2 regions of the Foliimonas ilicis genome follow, and region 1 is predicted to be linked to the other one. Evidence: riboswitches for the same ligand, from Rfam matches in the RefSeq annotation. Region 1 holds a riboswitch; the other holds the start of a gene.

What was found. Region 1 has a riboswitch for S-adenosylmethionine ahead of metX (homoserine O-acetyltransferase MetX). Riboswitches for the same ligand answer to the same signal wherever they lie in the genome.
Region 2: another riboswitch for S-adenosylmethionine. It lies ahead of ABFT80_RS18255 (O-succinylhomoserine sulfhydrylase); the one in region 1 lies ahead of metX (homoserine O-acetyltransferase MetX).

What each region holds. Positions count from the first base shown of each region.
Region 1 covers NZ_JBDUUH010000001.1:796,878-806,896, reverse strand. The annotation lists gene ABFT80_RS04050 (lysophospholipid acyltransferase family protein) at 1-360, shown strand, start outside; gene ABFT80_RS04045 (gamma-glutamylcyclotransferase) at 357-875, opposite strand; gene ABFT80_RS04040 (DUF2125 domain-containing protein) at 935-1,927, shown strand; gene ABFT80_RS04035 (prephenate/arogenate dehydrogenase family protein) at 1,981-2,916, opposite strand; gene hisC (histidinol-phosphate transaminase) at 2,922-4,025, opposite strand; SAM riboswitch at 4,107-4,184, shown strand; gene metX (homoserine O-acetyltransferase MetX) at 4,254-5,429, shown strand; gene metW (methionine biosynthesis protein MetW) at 5,426-6,040, shown strand; gene ABFT80_RS04015 (hypothetical protein) at 6,113-6,601, opposite strand; gene ABFT80_RS04010 (lysozyme inhibitor LprI family protein) at 6,692-7,090, opposite strand; gene ABFT80_RS04005 (class I SAM-dependent methyltransferase) at 7,087-7,863, opposite strand; gene gloB (hydroxyacylglutathione hydrolase) at 7,958-8,725, shown strand; gene yddG (aromatic amino acid exporter YddG) at 8,722-9,603, opposite strand; gene ABFT80_RS03990 (DUF3108 domain-containing protein) at 9,633-10,019, opposite strand, start outside.
Region 2 covers NZ_JBDUUH010000008.1:219,641-229,659, reverse strand. The annotation lists gene ABFT80_RS18315 (PAS domain-containing hybrid sensor histidine kinase/response regulator) at 1-730, shown strand, start outside; gene ABFT80_RS18310 (response regulator transcription factor) at 955-1,611, opposite strand; gene ABFT80_RS18305 (hypothetical protein) at 1,755-2,195, opposite strand; gene ABFT80_RS18300 (DUF952 domain-containing protein) at 2,328-2,678, shown strand; gene ABFT80_RS18295 (quinone-dependent dihydroorotate dehydrogenase) at 2,675-3,760, shown strand; gene ABFT80_RS18290 (hypothetical protein) at 3,761-4,402, shown strand; gene ABFT80_RS18285 (Rap1a/Tai family immunity protein) at 4,496-4,900, shown strand; gene ABFT80_RS18280 (hypothetical protein) at 4,972-5,262, opposite strand; gene ABFT80_RS18275 (histone deacetylase family protein) at 5,196-6,119, shown strand; gene ABFT80_RS18270 (DUF6460 domain-containing protein) at 6,103-6,366, opposite strand; tRNA gene ABFT80_RS18265 (tRNA-Gly) at 6,488-6,561, shown strand; gene ABFT80_RS18260 (2'-deoxycytidine 5'-triphosphate deaminase) at 6,798-7,886, opposite strand; SAM riboswitch at 7,963-8,040, shown strand; gene ABFT80_RS18255 (O-succinylhomoserine sulfhydrylase) at 8,083-9,276, shown strand; gene apaG (Co2+/Mg2+ efflux protein ApaG) at 9,365-9,757, shown strand; gene ABFT80_RS18245 (BaiN/RdsA family NAD(P)/FAD-dependent oxidoreductase) at 9,975-10,019, shown strand, end outside.

The DNA.
Region 1 (10,019 bases):
AACGACCGCCAACTCATCATCTATCCTGAAGGCACGCGCCGCCCGCCGGGTGCAGAGCCAGCCTACAAATGGGGCATCGTCGAGCTTTATACCCAATTGGGAATGCCCGTTGTTCCGGTGGCCCATGTCGCCGGGCTTTACTGGCCTCGCCGCAAATTCCTGCGCTATCCCGGAACGATCAAGGCGCGCTTCCTGCCACCCATCGAAGCCGGTCTGGAAAAAGAAGAATTCATGCGCAGGCTAATCTCGGAAACAGAGGCCGCTTGCGACGCATTGCTGATCGAAGCCGCACGCTCGGAGAACCCGCCGCTAATGCCGCCAACAGCGATCAAGCGCTTGCAGGAACTGGGCGAGCTCTAAACCTTGATGCGGCTGGCGACGCGTTCCAGCCAATGGTCACGAATGCCGAGCGCCTGAAGATGCTCGATCGTATTGAGCACATAATCCTCATTCGCGCCGGATTGCCCCTTGGCGCCCTGCACGATGGAGGCGGCGTCCAGATCGTCGAGGCCGCCCGCATACTGGTCGTGGCGGCGATCCACCACATAGGCGACCGCATGCACGATCCCGCCCCCATCGAGCCGCACAGGCAGCGTTCGTTCCAGATAGACATTGGTGACGAGTTCGCGCGCGCGCAGATAGGCAATCACCTCGTCATGCAAATCGCCCGGCACCCGAAACGCCAGACCGACGCAGGAGCCGCCACGATCCAGCCCAAGCACAAGCCCCGGCCTTTGCGGCGTGCCGCGATGAACGACGGACTTCACGCATAAAGATCGACGAAAGCCATGCAAACGGGCGCGGCGCGTCTCGACATGCGCGAAACCCGGACGCCAGATCAGCGAGCCATAGCCAAAAACCCAAAAATCGCCCATATCCAACGCCAGACAAAATTTGCGGCACACGGGCCGCGACCAAGTTCGAAAGCCGCCTGATGACCTTTGAAGACCGTCCTGCGAAAAGCTACAGCCGCCGAATTCTGTTTCTGGGTGTCTTCGCAGCCCTGCTCGCAGTCGGCTATTCCGGGGTCTGGTTCTATCTGGCCGACCGGCTGGAAACAACCTCCCGCGCAGTGATCGCATCGCTCAATCATGACGGCGTGAAAGCCGAATGCACCAATTCGACAGCGCGCGGCTATCCGTTTCGCATCGGCATATTCTGCGAGCAGGTTTCTTTCGAAGACGCCAATAACGGCATCATGGCATCGGCGGGAAATTTCCGCTCCGCCGGCCAGATTTACGACCCGATGCGCCTGATTGCAGAGCTTGACGGGCCTGCCAGGATCGATCTGCCGCAAGCGCCGCCGCTTGAATTGAACTGGAAGAATCTGCGCTCCAGCATGAGGCTGGCCCAGCCTTTGCCGCAAAGAATTTCGGTCGAGGGGCAGGAACTTACGGCAACGGAGCCGGGTGGCGAAAAGCGCATTCTGACCGCGGAAACCTTCGAGTGGCATATGCGCCCGAACGCCGCCGATCTCGACCTTGCCGGAAACTTCGTGAACCTCGCGCTCGATCCCAGCCTGGTCGAAGGACGCGCTCTGCCGCCGCTTTCCAGCGAGAGCGACGTGACCCTCACCAATGGCGCGCAGCTTCTGCTGCAGGATGTACGCAGCATGCGAGGCCAGTCCGGCACCATCCGCACATTGACGCTGACCACCGGCCCGGAAACCGGGCTGGCGCTGAGCGGACCGTTTTCAATCGATCAGGATGGGTTGATCGACGCCAGCCTGAACATCGCGATTCGCGACCCGAAAGGCATAGCAAGCGTGATTGGAGATATTCTGCCCGAATATAGACGCCAGATCAGAAACGCATCCTCGGCGCTGGGCTTTCTAGGCAACGCGCCATCGATCCCCCTGACGATCGTCAAGGGGCAGGCCTCCATCGGCTTTATCTCGCTGGGATCGATCCCGCCGGTTCAGCCATAAGCATGTTGCCCGAAAGTGGGAACCGGTTTCGGGAAAACGACATGCGAAAAAGATCAGCCTTTTTCGGGATGCGACAGCGCCTGACGGCCAAAGTCCGGCGCATCGGTTTCCTGACCGGCCTCGATGATCGAACGGCGGATCGTGCGGGTTCTGGTGAATATCTCGAACAGCTTGTCCCCGTCGCCCCATCGAATCGCACGCTGAAGCGAGGCCAGATCCTCCGAAAACCGCGCCAGCATTTCGAGGATCGCATCCTTGTTATGCAGGCATACGTCGCGCCACATGGTCGGGTCGGACGCGGCCAGACGTGTGAAATCGCGAAAGCCCGAGGCTGAATATTTGATCACCTCGGACTTGGTCACGGCTTCCAGATCATCCGCCGTGCCGACGATATTGTAGGCGATGATGTGCGGAAGATGCGAAACGATGGCCAGCACCATGTCGTGATGCGCCGGGTCCATCGTGTCGATGTTGGAGCCGCAGCGCCGCCAGAATTCCGACAGACGCTCGATGGCATCCGCATCTGCATCCGGCTCGGGCGTCAGAATGCACCAGCGGTTTTCGAACAATTCGGCAAAGCCTGCATCGGGGCCGGATTTTTCCGTGCCCGCCAGCGGGTGCCCGGCGATAAAGTGCACGCCTTGCGGGATATGCGGCGTCATCTGCGCGATGACGGACGCCTTGGTGGAGCCGACATCGGTGACGATCGCGCCCGGCTTGAGCGCCGGTGCGATTTCTGCAGCAACCGCGCCGGAAGCACCCACCGGAACCGAAACGATGATCAGATCGGCATCGCGGACGGCTTCTTTCGCATCCTGCGAATAGGAATCGCCCAAGCGGAGTTCTTCCGCCCGCCCAAGCGTTTCTGCGCTGCGGGTGGAAATTGCGATGTGACCCGCCAGATTTTCGCGACGAATGACGCGCGCAAGCGACGAGCCGATGAGCCCTATGCCGATCAGGGCTATCTTGTTGAAGAGTGGTTCGGACATGTGATCTAGCTTTTCAGGAATTCTGCGAGGGCTGAGACGACACCGCGATTTGCTTCTTCGGTGCCAACGGTCATGCGAAGCGCGTTCGGGAAACCGTATGCGGTCACCCGGCGCAGAATATAGCCTCGCGCAGACAGATAATCGTCCGCCTTCGCCGCAGAATGCTTCTCATTTTCCGGGAAATGGATCAGCAGGAAGTTCCCAACGCTCGGCGTCAGCCGAAGCCCAAGCGCGCCAAGCTCCTGCGAGAGCCAGCCGAGCCATTTTTCATTATGAGTAACTGCCGCTTCGAAATGCGCGCGATCTTCGACCGCCGCAACGCCAGCCGCGATTGCCGCTGCATTCACGTTGAAGGGGCCGCGCATGCGGTTCAGCGCATCGATGATATGCGCGGGCGCATAAGCCCAGCCGACGCGCGCGCCGCCAAGCCCGTAAATCTTCGAGAAAGTCCGCGTCATCACGACATTCTGCGATGACGAGACCAGTTCGATACCGGACTCATAATCATTGCGGCGCACATATTCGGCATAAGCCGCATCGAGCACCAGAAGCACATGCGGTGGCAGCGCTGCATGCAGCCTGCGCACTTCGCTGAAAGGAATATAGGTGCCGGTCGGATTGTTCGGGTTTGCGAGGAAGACGATTTTCGTGCGCTCGCTCACCGTTGCGAGGATCGCATCGACATCCGCAGTCTCATCGGTTTCCTTGGCAACGACCGGAACGCCGCCCGCAGCCTGAATGTAGATCTTGTAGACCAGAAAACCGTGTTCGGTGAAAATGCCCTCATCGCCGGGCTGCAGATAGGTCTGCGCAAGCAGCCCTATCACCTCATCCGAGCCATTCGAGCAGATGATGTTATCCGCGTTCAGGCCATGCGCCTGCGCGATAGCCGCGCGCAATTTGCTTGCCGAACCATCGGGGTAGTATTCGAGCCTCGCCGCCAGGTTCTGAACGGCCTCGACAGCCTTGGGCGAAGGTCCGAGCGGACTTTCGTTGGAAGACAGCTTGTGGACCTTGGAGACACCATGCGGCGCGGCGCTCTTTCCCGGCATATAGGCAGCGATGTCCATCACACCGGGTTTCGGCTGGGGGCGCTGCGCTTGTGTCATGACCTTGTTCCTTCAGAGTTGGAGGCCTGCTCTATCAAAGCTTTCCCGTTGACGCAAAGGGCCGCCAGCCTTAAAAGCCTTGGCAGGATCCGTGGTGATTTGGCCGGTCGGCTTGCAGCCACGTAAAACAATTCGCTAAAGGGCCGTTTGCGATCTGTAACCGGCGTTGCTTAGCGATGCCGGTTTTTGTTTTTCCGGAAACAGAAATCGCAAGGCAGGACAATTGTCATGGCGGCTTCGCGCCCTCGCAAAACCAATAACGATCAGGCCACCGCGCCAGCCTCGCCGGTGCTGAGCTTCGGTATGGACAAGCCGCTGAAGCTTGAAGCGGGCACGCTGCTTTCACCGTTCCAGATCGCATACCAGACCTATGGCGAATTGAACGCGGCGAAATCGAACGCGGTGCTGATCTGTCATGCGCTGACCGGCGACCAGCACGTCGCCAACATCCACCCCGTCACCGGCAAGCCCGGCTGGTGGGACGTGCTGATCGGCCCCGGCAAGATCATCGATACGGATCGCTTCTTCGTCATCTGCTCCAATGTCATCGGCGGCTGTCTGGGTTCCACCGGCCCCGCCTCCATCAACCCGCAGACCGGCCGTCCCTATGGGCTCGACCTTCCAGTCATCACCATTCGCGACATGGTGCGCGCGCAGGCCATGCTGGTCGATCATTTCGGCATCGATCAGCTATTTGCCGTCGTTGGCGGCTCGATGGGCGGCATGCAGGTTCTGGAATGGGCGGCAAGCTACCCGGAGCGCGTATTCTCGGCGCTGCCGATCGCAACCGGTGCGCGGCATTCCTCGCAGAACATCGCGTTTCATGAGGTCGGCAGACAGGCCGTCATGGCCGATCCCGACTGGAACGGCGGAACCTATCTGGAAGCAGGCACGCGGCCCGAAAAGGGCCTCGCGGTCGCCCGCATGGCCGCTCACGTGACCTATCTCTCCGAAAGCGCGCTGCATCGCAAATTCGGGCGCAATCTTCAGGACCGGATCAAGCCGACTTTCGGTTTCGATGCGGATTTCCAGATTGAATCCTATCTGCGCCATCAGGGCATGACATTCGTCGACCGTTTCGATGCCAATTCCTATCTCTACATGACGCGGGCGATGGATTATTTCGACCTTGCGGCAGACCATGGCGGCAGACTGGCCGACGCATTCGGCAAAACGCAGACGCGCTTCTGCCTCGTATCTTTCACCAGCGACTGGCTCTTCCCCACCGAAGAGAGCCGCAGGATCGTGCATGCGCTGAATGCTGCCGGTGCTTCCGTCTCCTTCGTGGAAATCGAAACCGACCGCGGCCACGACGCCTTCCTGCTCGACGAGCCGGAGCTTTTCGCGGCCATCAACGGCTTCCTGCGCTCCGCAGCGCGGGCGCGTGGATTGGAACAATCATGAGCGTGAACACCGCACAACGCGTCGATCTCGAAGTCATCGCCAATTTCATCACGCCCGGAGCCAAGGTGCTCGACGTAGGCTGCGACAATGGCGATCTGCTGGAACTGCTGCAAACCACGAAGAGTGTGGATGGCCGCGGCGTCGAAATTTCCCAGCGCGGCGTCAACAAATGCGTCGCGCGCGGACTTTCGGTCATTCAGGGCGATGCCGATAAGGACCTCGTTTTCTATTCGGACAAAGGGTTCGACTTCGTCATCCTGTCGCAAACGCTGCAGGCCACACGCGACCCAAAGGCCGTTCTCGACCATCTTCTGCGCATCGGCGATCGTGCCATCGTGTCATTCCCCAATTTCGGGCATTGGCGCGTGAGGCTGTCCCTGTTCTTCAAGGGCCGCATGCCGGTGACGAAAGACCTGCCCTATTCGTGGTACGATACGCCCAACATCCATTTCTGCACGATCCGCGATTTCATCGGCCTTTGCGACGAGGTCGGCGCAAAAGTCGAACGCGCGACCGCACTGGATGGCAACGGCCAGAAAATTGGATTTTCCATGCCGTGGTGGTTCTGGAATTTCTTCGGCCAGCAGGCAGTGTTTTTGCTGAAGAGGTAAACCACGCCCCGAAAAGTTGCTGGCTTCAGGAGTTTTGAGACGGGACGTTTGTCCGCTTCGGCTCAAAATTGGTCATTTGAATGCTGGCGGCAGCGGATATCGAGCATTCCGTCTTTCATAGTCTGCAAGCGGCGCGCGGCGCAGTACCACCTCGTATTCCTGAATCATCCAATCACCGAGCTGTGGCGAGATTCGGCTCATCGTTTCGATTGCCGGTGCCATCCAGTTCCAGCGGGAATATCCGTCGTCATCGATGCCGCTAAGAAGTGGCGATGCATCTTCAGGAGCGACCCTGTTTTGCAGCTCAGCCTTTTGAGCATGCCGCTCGGCCATACCCATTAAGAACCATCTCGCCGCGTCAGAAACGGAAAGCCCTGCTATTCGGTCGAGGTCATTGCCTCGTTCTGTAATCACGAGGTCATAGCGATCAACGACAACTTCCACGTGTGCAGAACCATCGTCTTGGCGGCTTCTGGCGATCTGTACGCAGTTACCAAGGCCAGTTCTGGCCCATAGTCTTTCTATCAGAGCCTGAAGCTCCTCGATCGGATCATCTTGCATTCTACCTACATCTTCGTTCGGACTTCCTGCGGGGACACCATCCAAGTCAATGTCACGCCCATGCCCGGGATCGCGTAACAAAAACAAAAATTAGATCGGCTTCAAATCCTCTTCGTAGCCTTCAAGCGCCTCCGTGCGGTCTGCGATCACACCTGCAACGCAGGCGGGGTAGCTCAGCACCTGTCCTTCACGACCGCTGTCGCCATTCGCATAGAATTGGCACGCAGCTTCCCGAAACTGCACCCAGGCGCGCTGCTCGGCCAGAAGATCGGTCTTGGTCTGGTCGGAGGTCAGCGCGAAAACCCGCTTCCATGTCGTGTTGAGTTTGTCGTCCTCGCGCTTCATGAAGGCGCCGCCGCACTCGCCCCAGGCCGTATTGGTGCCGTCGCTGTCATTGATGCACTTGTCGTAGGCATCATCGGCAGATGCCATAGAGCCCGCGCCGATAAGCAAAAGCCCGGCAAGCGATACCCTGTGTAGAATTTTCATGATTCAACCTCCATCCTGTTCCTGCGTTTTGTAACCCGTACCATGGCATGCGACGCACCTTGCGGCGTGAGCACCGGCATGAAAACACGCCGCGATGCCCGCTGTGTGACGGGCAGTCCCTGATAAAGCCGCTTCTGCGCCTCGACGATGATGACGCCTGAGAAAATCGGCCAAAGCCGCCTGCCCGCCCGCTCCGTGAGCGGATGGAATCTCATCATGAAGCGGCGGCGCGATGGCGGAAAATACAGCGCGTCGGACCAGCCCGACGGCGTAAAATTGGTTTCCCTAAGCAATTCATTGAGCTGCCCGCGCGAAAACGGACGACCGGTGCCGAAGGGCGTATGCTCGAATCGCGCCCAGACCCCGCGCCGGTTCGGAACGACGATCACCACGCGACCAGCAGGTGAAAGCACGCGCCAGATTTCCTTCAACGTCTCGCGCGGACTTTCCGCATGTTCCAGCGAATGAACCAGCAGCATTCTGTCTATTGATGCATCGACCAGCGGCAGCTCCTCATCGAACACCAGCGCGGTTGCCGATTTGCCTACCTGTGGCCAGCGCACCGCCCCTTGCGTACCCGGCATGAACGAAAACACACGCTCGGCATCCGACCCGAAGCGCTCGAGCCATGGCAGCGTGTAACCAAGGCCGACGAGCCTCTCATTGGGCAGATTGTCCCAGACAGAGGAAAGCCCCATGGAAATCGACCGCTCGGCCATCCGGCCAAGCGTCGTGCTGTAAAAAGATCGAAGGTCGATAATGTCGGAATGCATGGCGGGACGGTAGCCGTGGCTGGCATCCACATCAAGCGACAGGTGACATTGAACGGCCTGCGACCTATCTGTAGCGGCATCAAAGGAGAGTTTTATGGCGATCAGGATCGAGCAGTTCATATGCCGGAGCGATAATTTCGGCATTCTCATGCATGATGAGGAAAGCGGACGCACCGCGATCATCGACGCGCCGGAAGAAGGCCCTATCGTCGCGGCAATCGAGCGCACCGGCTGGAAGCCTGATCTGCTGCTGATCACCCATCACCACAAGGACCATGTCGAGGCAAATCTTGCTCTGAAAGAAAAATTTGGCCTGAAAATTATTGGTCCCAAGGATGAGGATGACAAGATTCCGGGGATAGACGAGAGTGTCAGCGAAGGATCGATCATCCCATTCGGCAAACATGAGATCAAAGTAATCGACACGCCGGGGCATACGGCGGGCCATATCTCCTACCATATCCCGTCAGCCAAGCTCGCCTTCACCGCCGATACGCTGTTTGCGCTAGGCTGCGGCAGGCTTCTGGAACGTGGCCCGGAGGTGATGCTGAAGTCCCTGCGCAAGCTGGCAGCCCTGCCGCCGGAGACGGTCGTTTATTGCGGACATGAATATACGCAGACGAATGCGCGGTTCGCGCTGACGATCGATCCCGGAAATTCCGAATTGCAGACACGCGCCAAGAAAATCGACGCTCAACGCGCAGCGGGCGAAATGACCTTGCCGACAACGATTGGCGAAGAGCTCGCGACGAATCCTTTCCTTCGCTGGGACGATTCGCAAATTCGCGCCAATCTTGGGCTGGAAAACGCGTCCGACGACGCTGTTTTTGCTGAAATCCGCAAACGGAAAGACAATTTTTAAGCCGTAGCTGCTGATTTTTTCCGAAACAAAAGCGACTTGGCCGCAAGTGTCGCGCCGCCTGTGATGAGAAGGCAGGCGGCGAAAATGCGCCATGACGGCTCGGCGAACCCGGCGCCGATCAGCACCAATGTCGAAAGCAGCGGCGCGGCATAGCTGGCGGCGCCCAGCACCTGAATATTGCCGCGTTTGACGCCGTGATCCCACGCATAGAAGGCAGCGCCAACCGGCATCAGGCCAAGGCCCAGCACCGCCAGCCATTGCCCGGTAGTCGCTGGCAGCACTGTGGTCTCAAGTGCCAGATGGCAGATCAGCGAGAGAATTGACGTCGCTGCGCAAAACCACGTCACGATGCTCGTCGGCACGGAGGGGAATCGCCGCGACAGCAGCGAATAGCCCGACCACAAAAACGCACAGACGGCAGCCATCGCATAGCCGAAGACGTAGCGGCTTTCGAATGCCAGCCCGCCGCCCTTGGTGACGATGAGGAACGTACCCGCAAGGCCAAGAAGCGCGCCGACGATGTGGTTCCAGCGCAGCCTTTCACCCGGCATCAGCGCCGACCCCAGAACGATCAGCAGCGGCCACATATAGGCGATGAGGCTCGCCTCGACGGCTGGCGCGTTGCGAAGCGCGGTGAAATAGAAAAAATGGTAGCCGAACAGCCCGCCAATGCCGATCAGCCAGACCACCGGCGGAATGGCGACTTTCTCGGTCGCGGGCTTGGTAAACAGCCGCGCGAAAAGCCCGACGAGGGTTCCGATTGCGAAGGTAATCGCGGAAAGCAGGAATGGCGGCACCTGGCCCGAAGCATCTGTCAGCAATGCAAGCAAAGCCCACATAGCCACAGCAAGGAAGCCGATGAAAGTCGCACGCACCATAATGTCCCCCGGCGCGTGGACCGCGCCTTTTATTTCGCCTCGAACCGCCGCGCTTTCACGGTGATCGTGCCGATCTCCGTTCCGACCGTTGCGTAGATGGGGGCATATATCCCGGTTGTGCCGAGTGGTGCAAACGCAATGGTGATCTTGCTCTTGTCTCTGAGGAATTCAAGCGCCCTGCGGCCCTTTCTGTACCCGGAAACGGGAACGAACCTTGCGCTGCACGTGACCGCGTCGCCCTTGTAGCCCTGCACCGAAAAGGGCGTGATCGACCCGGCACCGAGTGCCAGGTCGGCGCGCATTTCACCATCATAGATCTTGACTGTCCGCCCGCAGACTTCCGAAAGATTTTTGGCGCGTATCAAGGTCGCCGAAATCGGGTCCGCCACTGACTTCAGATCGGCGTCCTTCAGCGG
Region 2 (10,019 bases), on a different contig from region 1:
CGCGATAAAATACACGCGGACAGGCCGCGTTCTTGTCGGTGTGCGCCGTCGCGGCGATCTGGCGGAAATACAGATATTCGACACCGGCATCGGCATTCCGACCGACAAGCTGAACACCGTCTTCACCGAATTCCTGCGGCTGGACGAAGGTGCGCGCGAGGCGCAAGGGCTTGGCCTCGGCCTGTCGATCGTCGATCGCATCGCCCGCGTTCTGCGACTTGAAATCCAGATCGATTCCGGGCGCGGCAATGGCACGCGCTTTTCCGTGCTTCTTGCGCACAGACCCGCGATCCAGCCGCAACTCGTTGAAGATTTGAAGACCGCAATTCCGGGCCTTCGCGCGCTCAGCGGCATGAACGTCGCCTGCATCGACAATGACACGCGCATTCTGGAAGGCATGCGCCTGCTGCTCGAAGGCTGGGGCTGCACAGTGAAAACCTATACCGGCTCGGCAGCCTATATTCAGAGCAACGGCAACCATTCGAGCCGCCCCGACATCATTCTGGCCGACTACCATCTGGACGGCGAAACCGGCCTCGATGCAATCACCGCGGTTCGCGAATTGCATGGCGATCATCTGCCTGCGGTGCTGATTACCGCCGACCGCACGACGGAAGTGCGCGCGGCTGCCACGCTGATCGATGTGCCGGTCACGAACAAGCCGGTGAAGCCCGCCATCCTCCGCTCGATCATGACGCGGATGCAGCGCATGGCGCCTGCCGCGGAATAGTCAGAGCGGTTCTTTTTTGACGGAATCGCGAGGCGCCCCCTCTGTCCTGCCGGACATCTCCCCCACGGGTGGGGAGATTATCCCTTCATGAACGCGCGGCGCCAATCACTGACGTTGCAGAATGAAGAGGCGGAGGGTTGTGTCAGCCAATCTCCCCACCTGTGGGGGAGATGTCCGGCAGGACAGAGGGGCGCGCTGTCCCGCCAGCTTTTCTATGAAAGACTCTAGCCAGCCGACAGCGGCTCGTTGCCAATCTTGGCCAGAAGAATGACCGCCTGCGTGCGGCTGTCCACGCCGAGCTTTTGCAGCACGGCCGACACATGCGCCTTGATGGTGGCTTCGGAGACACCGAGATCATAGGCGATCTGCTTGTTCAGAAGACCTTCCGCGATCATGCCCAGAACGCGAGTCTGCTGCGGCGTCAGCGATTGAAGCCGTTTGATGAGGTCGGAAATCTCAGGGTCGTTTTCGGTGCCCAGATCCATGCCGACCGGCGCAGTAATACCACCGGCAAGCACGGTTTCGACGGCATCCCTGATGTGTTCCATGCTGGCGGATTTCGAGATGAAGCCGGACGCGCCGAGTTCCAGCGCGCGTCTTATCGTCTGGACATCGTCATGTGCGGAAACGACGATCATCGGCAGCGACGCATCGATGCCCCGCAGCGAAACCAGCCCCGAAAGGCCGCTCGCACCCGGCATGGAAAGATCGAGAAGCAGGAGGTCGATGTCGCTGTTCGCGCCAACGAGGGCCTTCGTGCTTTCGAAATCGCCCGCTTCGAGAATTGTCGTGCCACCTGCAATGCCATCGAGCGCCTGCTTCAGCGCGCCACGAAAAAGCGGATGGTCGTCGGCGATCACGAATTTGTGGCCAGACGCCAAATACCCCTCCCTCAGTTTCGGGGCGCGGCATTAGAGCCCGCCCGAACTTTCGCGCAATTATGCGGTCAAGCACGGGCTTTTCAAGCGCAAAGCCTGCATTCCTGCAAAAGAGGCATTAAGTTGCGTGTTTTCCCCTCAATCCGTTATGTTTTATCCGAATTGGGTGCCACGGGCGGAGGATTTTGGTCCTCATTTTCCATATCCTTGGCGATGCCCATGAAGCGGCGGAAGAAGCGCTCCATATAGCCGAGCGATTTTTCGAAGTCCTCCTCAGTCGGCAAAGCAGAATCAATCCGGGCAGGCAACGAGCCTTCAAGCTTCGTAACCCGCTCCTCGACGGATTTCAGACTGGATTGAAGCCGCTCGATCTCGTCCTGCATGGCGACCCGCTCATCGGCTGCGAGCTTGCAAACAAGCTGGCCGGAACGCTCCTCGCAAATCGACATCGCGCCGGTTTTCGTGTCCATGCGCACATAGCCGTTGTCGGTCTTTTCGAGCCGATAGCGCTCGGGCCCCTGTGCATTTGCAATTCCCGTCAGCCCGAGAATGAGAACCGAAGAGGCGGCGATCCGGGAATAGCGCATGGTAAACCCTCCATGATTTGAACTTGAAGACCATGATGCCTGATATTTGTGCCAGAAGTTTGAATTGCAAAGGGCTGTGCGATTTGCGGCACTGCTCTTTTCCGCACAAGGCTTTGCGCCTATACCGCAATCATGCATTCCACGATTTACAAGATAAGTCCTGAGGCGCTTTGGCGCGAGGCGGAAAAGTCCGGAAAATTTACGGGCGCGCCGGTCGATCTGGCTGATGGTTATATTCATTTTTCGACTGCCGATCAGGTTGCCGAAACGGCAGCAAAGCATTTCGCCGGTCAGGCCGGTCTGCTGCTCGTGGCCATCGATACGGCAAAGCTTGGCGAAGCGCTGAAATACGAGCCGTCGCGCGGCGGTGCGCTTTTCCCGCATCTTTATGCGCCGCTCGATCTCGCGGCGGTGAAATGGGTAAAGCCCCTACCCGTCGGGCCTTCGGGCAAACATGAACTCCCGCTGCTGGAGGCCGCATGAATTTTTTCGAGCGTATCGGGCGCAAGGCGCTTTTCACCCTCGATCCTGAAACCGCGCATGGCATGTCGATTGCGGCACTGCGTTGCGGTGCGCCGGTCGGCTTTCATCGCGCATCTCAGGATGCGCGTCTAAACGTTCAGCTTTGCGGGCTGAATTTTCAGAACCCGCTCGGTATGGCCGCAGGCTACGACAAGAATGGCGAAGTGCCGGATGCGCTCTTGAAGCTCGGTTTCGGCTTTACCGAAATCGGCACGGTCACGCCGCTCGCGCAGCCGGGCAACCCGAAGCCGCGTATTTTCCGGCTTGTCGAAGACGATGCCGTTATCAACCGGCTTGGCTTCAACAATGAAGGACACGCTGCCTGCGAACAACGCCTTGAGGCACGCAAGGGCCGCAGCGGCATCGTCGGCGTCAATGTCGGCGCGAACAAGGACAGCACTGATCGCATCGCGGATTACGAGGCAGGCGTCAGCCGCTTCGCAAAATACGCCTCCTATCTGACGATCAACATCTCGTCGCCCAACACGCCCGGCCTGCGCACGATGCAGGCGCGCGAAAGCCTTGCCGAACTTCTTTCGCGCAGCCTCGCAGCGCGTGCGCAAACCGGGGTCAACGTGCCGGTTTTCCTGAAAATCGCGCCCGATCTCGTCGAGGCCGAACTGGAAGACATCGCCGCCGAGGTTCTGGAAAAGGGCGTCGACGGGGTGATAGTTTCAAATACAACCATTTCCCGCACCGGATTGCGCAGTGCTACGCATACCGGCGAAACGGGCGGGCTTTCCGGCAAACCGCTTTTCGAGCGCTCGACCATCGTTTTGGCGAAAATGCGCAAATTGCTTGGGCCGAAAGTCGCGATTATCGGCGTTGGCGGCGTGGATTCGGCAGAAACAGTGCTCGAAAAAATGCGCGCCGGTGCCGATCTGGTCCAGCTCTATACGAGCCTGATATATGGCGGACCGGCATTGCCGGGCAGGATCGTTTCGGATCTGAGCAAACTTGTCGATCAGAGTGGTCTTGCTTCAATCTCCGAATTCCGCGACCTGCATCTCGATCGCTGGGCCGATCGGACTATACAAAGTTAATTGGCCGAAGCGCCGCGGTGCGTTAATCAGGCAGACCGTCCCAAAACTCTTCGGGCAGATGGTTATGAGCTTGGCTTACCATGCACCAACCACATCAGGAATCGGCTCAAGGGTTTTGGGACGGTCTGCGGAAGTTGTGCGACAAACCCTGTCAAGAATGTATGGTGCAATACATTGGCTACGCTTTTTGATGACGCGCTCGATGAAAAGCGCCTTCTGCGCCCTGCATTCCTTCTGGCGCGTGGGTTCAAAGCTCAGATATTGCCTGATGTTCTCGACAGGGCCGCGTTCCTTGTCCTGGCAGGGATTGCTGGCTCCCCCGGAAGGTCCGTCAGTATCTTCCATGCCGAGTTCGGCAAGCGGCCGGAGAAAACCACCAGCATCGAACCGGTTCGCGCATGGGACGATCTTTTTCAAGTTTTCCATGAGGACGTCATCCTGGAGTTCTCATTTGGTCCGCTTTGTGTGTGGCTGCCCGCTGGCGAGCGTTTTCATGTCGTGTTCGGGAGCAAAGAGATGATCGACCAACTCGGCAATATGCGGGATCAGGCCGGCTCGTTTTCCGCATTCGTTGACGCATCGCACCTGACCGAGAAAGGCAAGCAATTCCTGCGCGAAGCCTATAAGCGATACACGATCTGATGTTGCGCGTTCCAGGGTGCATTGGGTCAGCCATGTCGAGCAACCGCCTGCGTTCGAGTAGCGCCGGTGGCAGCCTGATCAACGGAGCGGAAGATGACAGCAGCGTACCAATTTCGGGCAATTTTTCCGGCGGCGATACTGTCGATAGGTTTGGCTATCAATGTTGCGTCGGCAGAATCTGGCAACGATGAGGCCCGCGACTGGATAATCAGCGGGACGGAGCTGATCAAGGCGCTCGAAGGAAAGTCCGATGATGGCGCTCTACGGAGCGAGGCTGGCCGTATCAAGTCGGGCGCTCGCGGTGGTGCTTATATAGCTGGGGTGGCGGATGCTACCAGCGGGACGGGGTGGTGTGGGGCCGGATCGGTTCTCCCTCATGAGCTTGCAGACCGCGTATACACCCATCTTCGGATCGTCACGCCAGAGCGCCTCAAAGAGAGAGCATCGACATTGGTGATTGAAGGACTGGCCGCTATTTTTCCCTGTCCTACGGATTAAAGAGGAGTTTTCCCGTTATGCTATTATTGGAAATCTTGCTTTTTTCAGCAGCGTTCGTGGCGGTCGGCCTTCTAGCCGCTCACCAGATTATCGCGCAGGTCAGGGAATACCGATTTTATAAGAATAATGGAGGTGATTTTTCCGTCGATAGCGGCATGGACAATGTGAAGCTTGATGAGCGCGTTTATATCAATGCTCTCGGCCTCACGAATTGGCAGCGTTTCTATCTCTTCCGCCCGTTTTACATCGTGCTGCTCATAGCCTTCGCTGGCATGATGATCTTCTCCCTGTTCTAATGCCGCTTCACATCGTTCATCACCCGGACTACGACGCCGCCTTCCCTGTGGCGCATAGATTTCCAATGGGCAAATATTCGATGCTTATGGAGCGGCTGCACGAATTGGCGCTGGTCCATCCCGGCTTCCTGCATGTGCCTGCGCCCGCACGTTCTGAATGGCTCGAATTCGCCCATGAGCCCGCCTATGTCGAGCAGGTTATTTCCTGCAAGGTGCCGGAAAAAATCGAACGCGAGATCGGCTTTCCGATCAATGAGCGCGTCTCGCGCCGCGCACTGCTCGCCGCTGGCGGAACGATCCTCGCCGCACGGCTGGCGCTGGAACATGGCCTTGCCTGCAACACGGCTGGCGGCAGCCATCACGCCAAGCGCGCGCATGGCGCAGGCTTTTGCACCTTCAACGACGTTGCGGTCGCAGCACTGGTGCTGATTTCGGAAAAACTGGCGAAGAAAATCCTGATTGTCGATCTCGACGTCCATCAAGGCGATGGAACGGCCGATATTCTGGCAAAGCACGACCGGGTTTTCACCTTTTCCATGCATGCGGAAAGGAATTATCCGGTGCGCAAGATCGCGTCTGATCTAGATATTGCTCTGGCCGACCAGACGGACGACGAAGCCTATCTGTCACGGCTCGACACGGCACTTCATACGATTTCGCATCAGGGGAAATGGGACTTCGTGTTCTACAATGCAGGCGTCGATCCCCATCGCGACGACCGCCTTGGACGGCTGGCCATGACGGATGAGGGTTTGAGAAAACGCGACGATCTGGTGATCGGGCATTTTCGCGGTCGCGGCGTACCGGTTTGCGGTGTGCTCGGCGGCGGCTATTCCAACGACCTGCCGACGCTTGCCGCGCGCCATGCGATCCTGTTCGAAATCGCCGACCGCTATGCCGGACCGGTCAGCGGCGGTAGCTGAAAAGCCTGAGCAGGATGAAGGCCGGGACGACGATCACCGCACCGATCACGAAATAGTCGCCGAAGCGGCCAAGCGCTGCGAAGCCCATATTCCAGATGCGCAGGATGAAATCGCGAACGCCGTGCAGAACGTCCATCGGATACCAGCCGAACGTATTCATGACGATACCGACCAGAAACGAGACGACGACCAGCTTGAGCAAGACCCTGAGCGGGGTGTCTCCCAGAAAACGCGTCAGTCCGGACATGGCATTCTCCAAGTTTAATAATGCGCCCCTGCACATACGCAAAGCAGCCGCTCGCATCAAGCGGAGCGCATCTGAATTTCCATTGCGACGCTCGCGCCGCGCGTGATAAATGATCGTCTGTGCGGGTATGATGTAATGGTAGCTTGTCAGCTTCCCAAGCTGATCGCGCGGGTTCGATTCCCGCTACCCGCTCCAGCCGTTTCTAGAATAATTCCTGTTTCGATGGAATCGCGAGGCACCCCCCTCTGGCCTGCCGGCCATCTCCCCCTCAAGGGTGGAGATTGGCTGACACGATCCTCCACCTTCATTCTGCAACGTCAGCAATTCGTACCGTGCGTTGATGACGGGGTAATCTCCACCCTTGAGGGGGAGATGCCCGGCAGGGCAGAGGGGGGTGCTGTCCCGCCAACGTTTCTATTTAAAAATAAGTTCTAAGCCCGAAAATGCTTCGACAGTTTCAGGCCCTGTGCCTGATAGTTCGAGCCGAGATCCAGCCCGTAAAGCGCCTTCGGTCGCGACAGCATGTGCTCATAGACCAGTCGTCCGACGATCTGGCCGTGTTCCAGAATGAACGGCACCTCATGGCTGCGCACTTCCAGCACTGCGCGGCTGCCCGTGCCGCCTGCCGCCGTGTGGCCAAAGCCGGGGTCGAAGAAACCCGCATAGTGAACGCGGAATTCGCCGACCAGCGGATCGAAGGGCGTCATTTCCGCTGCAAATAATGGCGGCACATGCACCGCTTCGCGCGAAACGAGAATGTAGAATTCATCGGGATCGAGGATCAGTTCACCGCTGCCGCGATTGTAGAGCGGTTCCCAGAATTCGTGCAGATCGTGCGCGGCCCGCACATCGACATCGACAAGGCTCGTATGGTGCTTGCCACGATAACCGATCAGGCCGTTTTCACCGCCCTTGAGGTCGATCGACAGCGCAATGCCGCCGCCCGAAATATTGGGCTGTTCGGAAGCGACGAGCATGTCTTGCGTATGCAAATCCTGCAATTCGCTTTCGCCAAGCAGCGCATTGCCGATGCGGAAACGTATCTGCGAAAGACGCGAGCCGGTGCGCACGACGATGGGGAATGTGCGCGGGCTGACTTCCAGATAAAGCGGGCCGGTGTAGCCCGCCGGTATCTTGTCGAACTCCTGTCCGAAGTCGGTCATGACGCGCGTGAAAATATCGAGACGGCCGGTCGAGCTTTTCGGATTTGCCGAGGCCGAAATGCTGGTTGGAAGCTGAAGTCCCTCCAGAAGCGGCACGATATAGACGCAGCCTGTTTCCAGCACCGCACCTGCCGTCAGGTCGATCTCGTGCAGTTTCAGCCGGTCGAGCTTTTCCGAAACAAGGCTGCCCGGTCCCGGCAGAAAGCTTGCGCGCACCCGCCACGCCTTTTCGCCGAGCCTCAGATCGAGGCTGGCGGGCTGGATCTGATCGGTATCGAGCGCGCGGGGTGCAGCCAGCGCGCCGGACTGAAACAGCCCTGCAATGTCCTGATCCGGGAGAATTCCTGATTGCCGCAAAACTTCGCTCCGATGATGGTCGCGGAAGGTTTAATGATGACAAAGATTGACGCAAGCATGGTCGGGGTCTAAAGAAACGTTATCCCGTGGTGATTTGGCCGGTCGGCTTGCAGCCACGTTAAACAAATCGCTAAAGGGCCGCTGACAGACCGGCGTGCGACTTTCGCGGCCGGTTTTTTTATTTAGGTCAGGACCGATGACGACAGATAGCAAGCGCAACTGGAAGCCTCAAACCGCTCTCGTTCACGCAGGCACGATGCGCTCCGGTTTCGGCGAAACGTCCGAAGCTATTTTTCTCACGCAAGGCTATGTCTATGAAACCGCCGAAGCTGCCGAAGCGCGCTTCAAGGGCGAAGAGCCCGGTTTCATCTATTCGCGCTACGCCAACCCGACCGTCGATATGTTCGAAAAGCGCATGTGCGCCCTGGAAGGCGCGGAAGACGCCCGCGCCACCGCCTCCGGCATGGCGGCCGTTACCGCCGCCGTTCTGTGCGGCCTGAAGGCTGGCGACCACATCGTTGCAGCGCGCGCGCTGTTCGGCTCGTGCCGTTGGGTCGTCGAAACACTCGCGCCGAAATACGGCATCGAGGCAACGCTGGTCGATGGCAAGGACATCGCCAATTGGGAAAAGGCTGTCCGCCCGAACACCAAGCTTTTCTTCTTCGAAAGCCCGACCAACCCGACGCTTGAAGTTGTCGATGTCGCCGCAGTCGCAAGCCTCGCGCGCTCGGTCGGCGCACGGCTCGTGGTCGACAATGTCTTCGCAACGCCTTTGCAGCAAAAGCCGCTGGAACTCGGCGCGCATGTCGTCGTCTATTCCGCCACCAAGCACATTGACGGCCAGGGCCGCTGCCTCGGCGGCGTGATCCTTTCCGACAAGGAATGGATCGACGAAAACCTGCACGATTATTTCCGCCACACCGGCCCCAGCCTTTCGCCTTTCAATGCATGGACGCTGTTGAAAGGTCTGGAGACCTTGCCGCTGCGCGTTCGTCAGCAGACGGAAAGTGCTGGCAAGATCGCCGACTTTTTGGCCGAGCGTTCCGAAGTTGCAAGCGTGATCTATCCGGGCCGCGCCGACCATCCGCAGGCCGATCTGGTCCGGAAGCAGATGAGCGGCGGCTCGACTTTGATCTGCCTGAATGTGAAGGGCGGAAAGAAAGCGGCCTTCGCATTCCAGAACGCGCTGGAGATCATGAAAATCTCCAACAATCTTGGCGATGCAAAAAGCCTGATCACGCATCCGGCAACCACGACGCATAAGAACCTGACCGACGAGGCTCGCGAAGAGCTCGGCATCGATCCGGGCACGCTGCGCATTTCGGTCGGCCTCGAAGACGTGGACGATCTGCTGCAGGACGTCGAGAAGGCGTTGCGCGCAGCGGGTTGATCACGCGAAAGTCACATTCCGATTTACGATGGCTGAATTACGATAGATCGGACAACCCGGTCTATCAAAAGCCTTCGGGAGCATGCCCATGTACCGCGCAGTAACGCGCAACATCGCAGTCGTCGTACAGCCCTTCTATCTCGAAGAGCAGTCGTCTCCCGCTGAAAACCGCTTCGTCTGGGGCTACCGGATCACCATCGACAATCAGTCCAACGATTCCGTGCAGCTCATGTCGCGCTACTGGCGCATCACGGATGGCAACGGTACGGTCGAAGAGGTGCGGGGCGCGGGCGTGGTTGGCGAACAGCCCGAACTCGACCCCGGCGACAGCTATCAATACACATCCGGCTGCCCGCTCACGACGCCATCCGGCATCATGGCCGGGCTCTACACGATGCGGAACGAGCGCGACGAGGTTTTCGACATCGAGATACCGGCGTTTTCGCTGGATCTGCCCGGCGCGCGACGCGTGGTGAATTAGGACAGTGGCCCCTCATCCGCCTGCCGGCACCTTCTCCCCGTAAAAACGGGGAGAAGGGATAAGCGGGTTCGCCGCGCAAATCTTGTTCGTCCGGTTCACTCCAACATGCTAAGCGAAACATTGAGGACATCGTCCTTCTCCCTGCTTGCGGGGAGAAGGTGCCGGCAGGCGGATGAGGGGCGAGCCTTCCCGAATTTAGGACCAACATTCAATGCGGATTGAGACTTTCGACACTGTCGTTCTGGGGGCAGGTGCTGCGGGA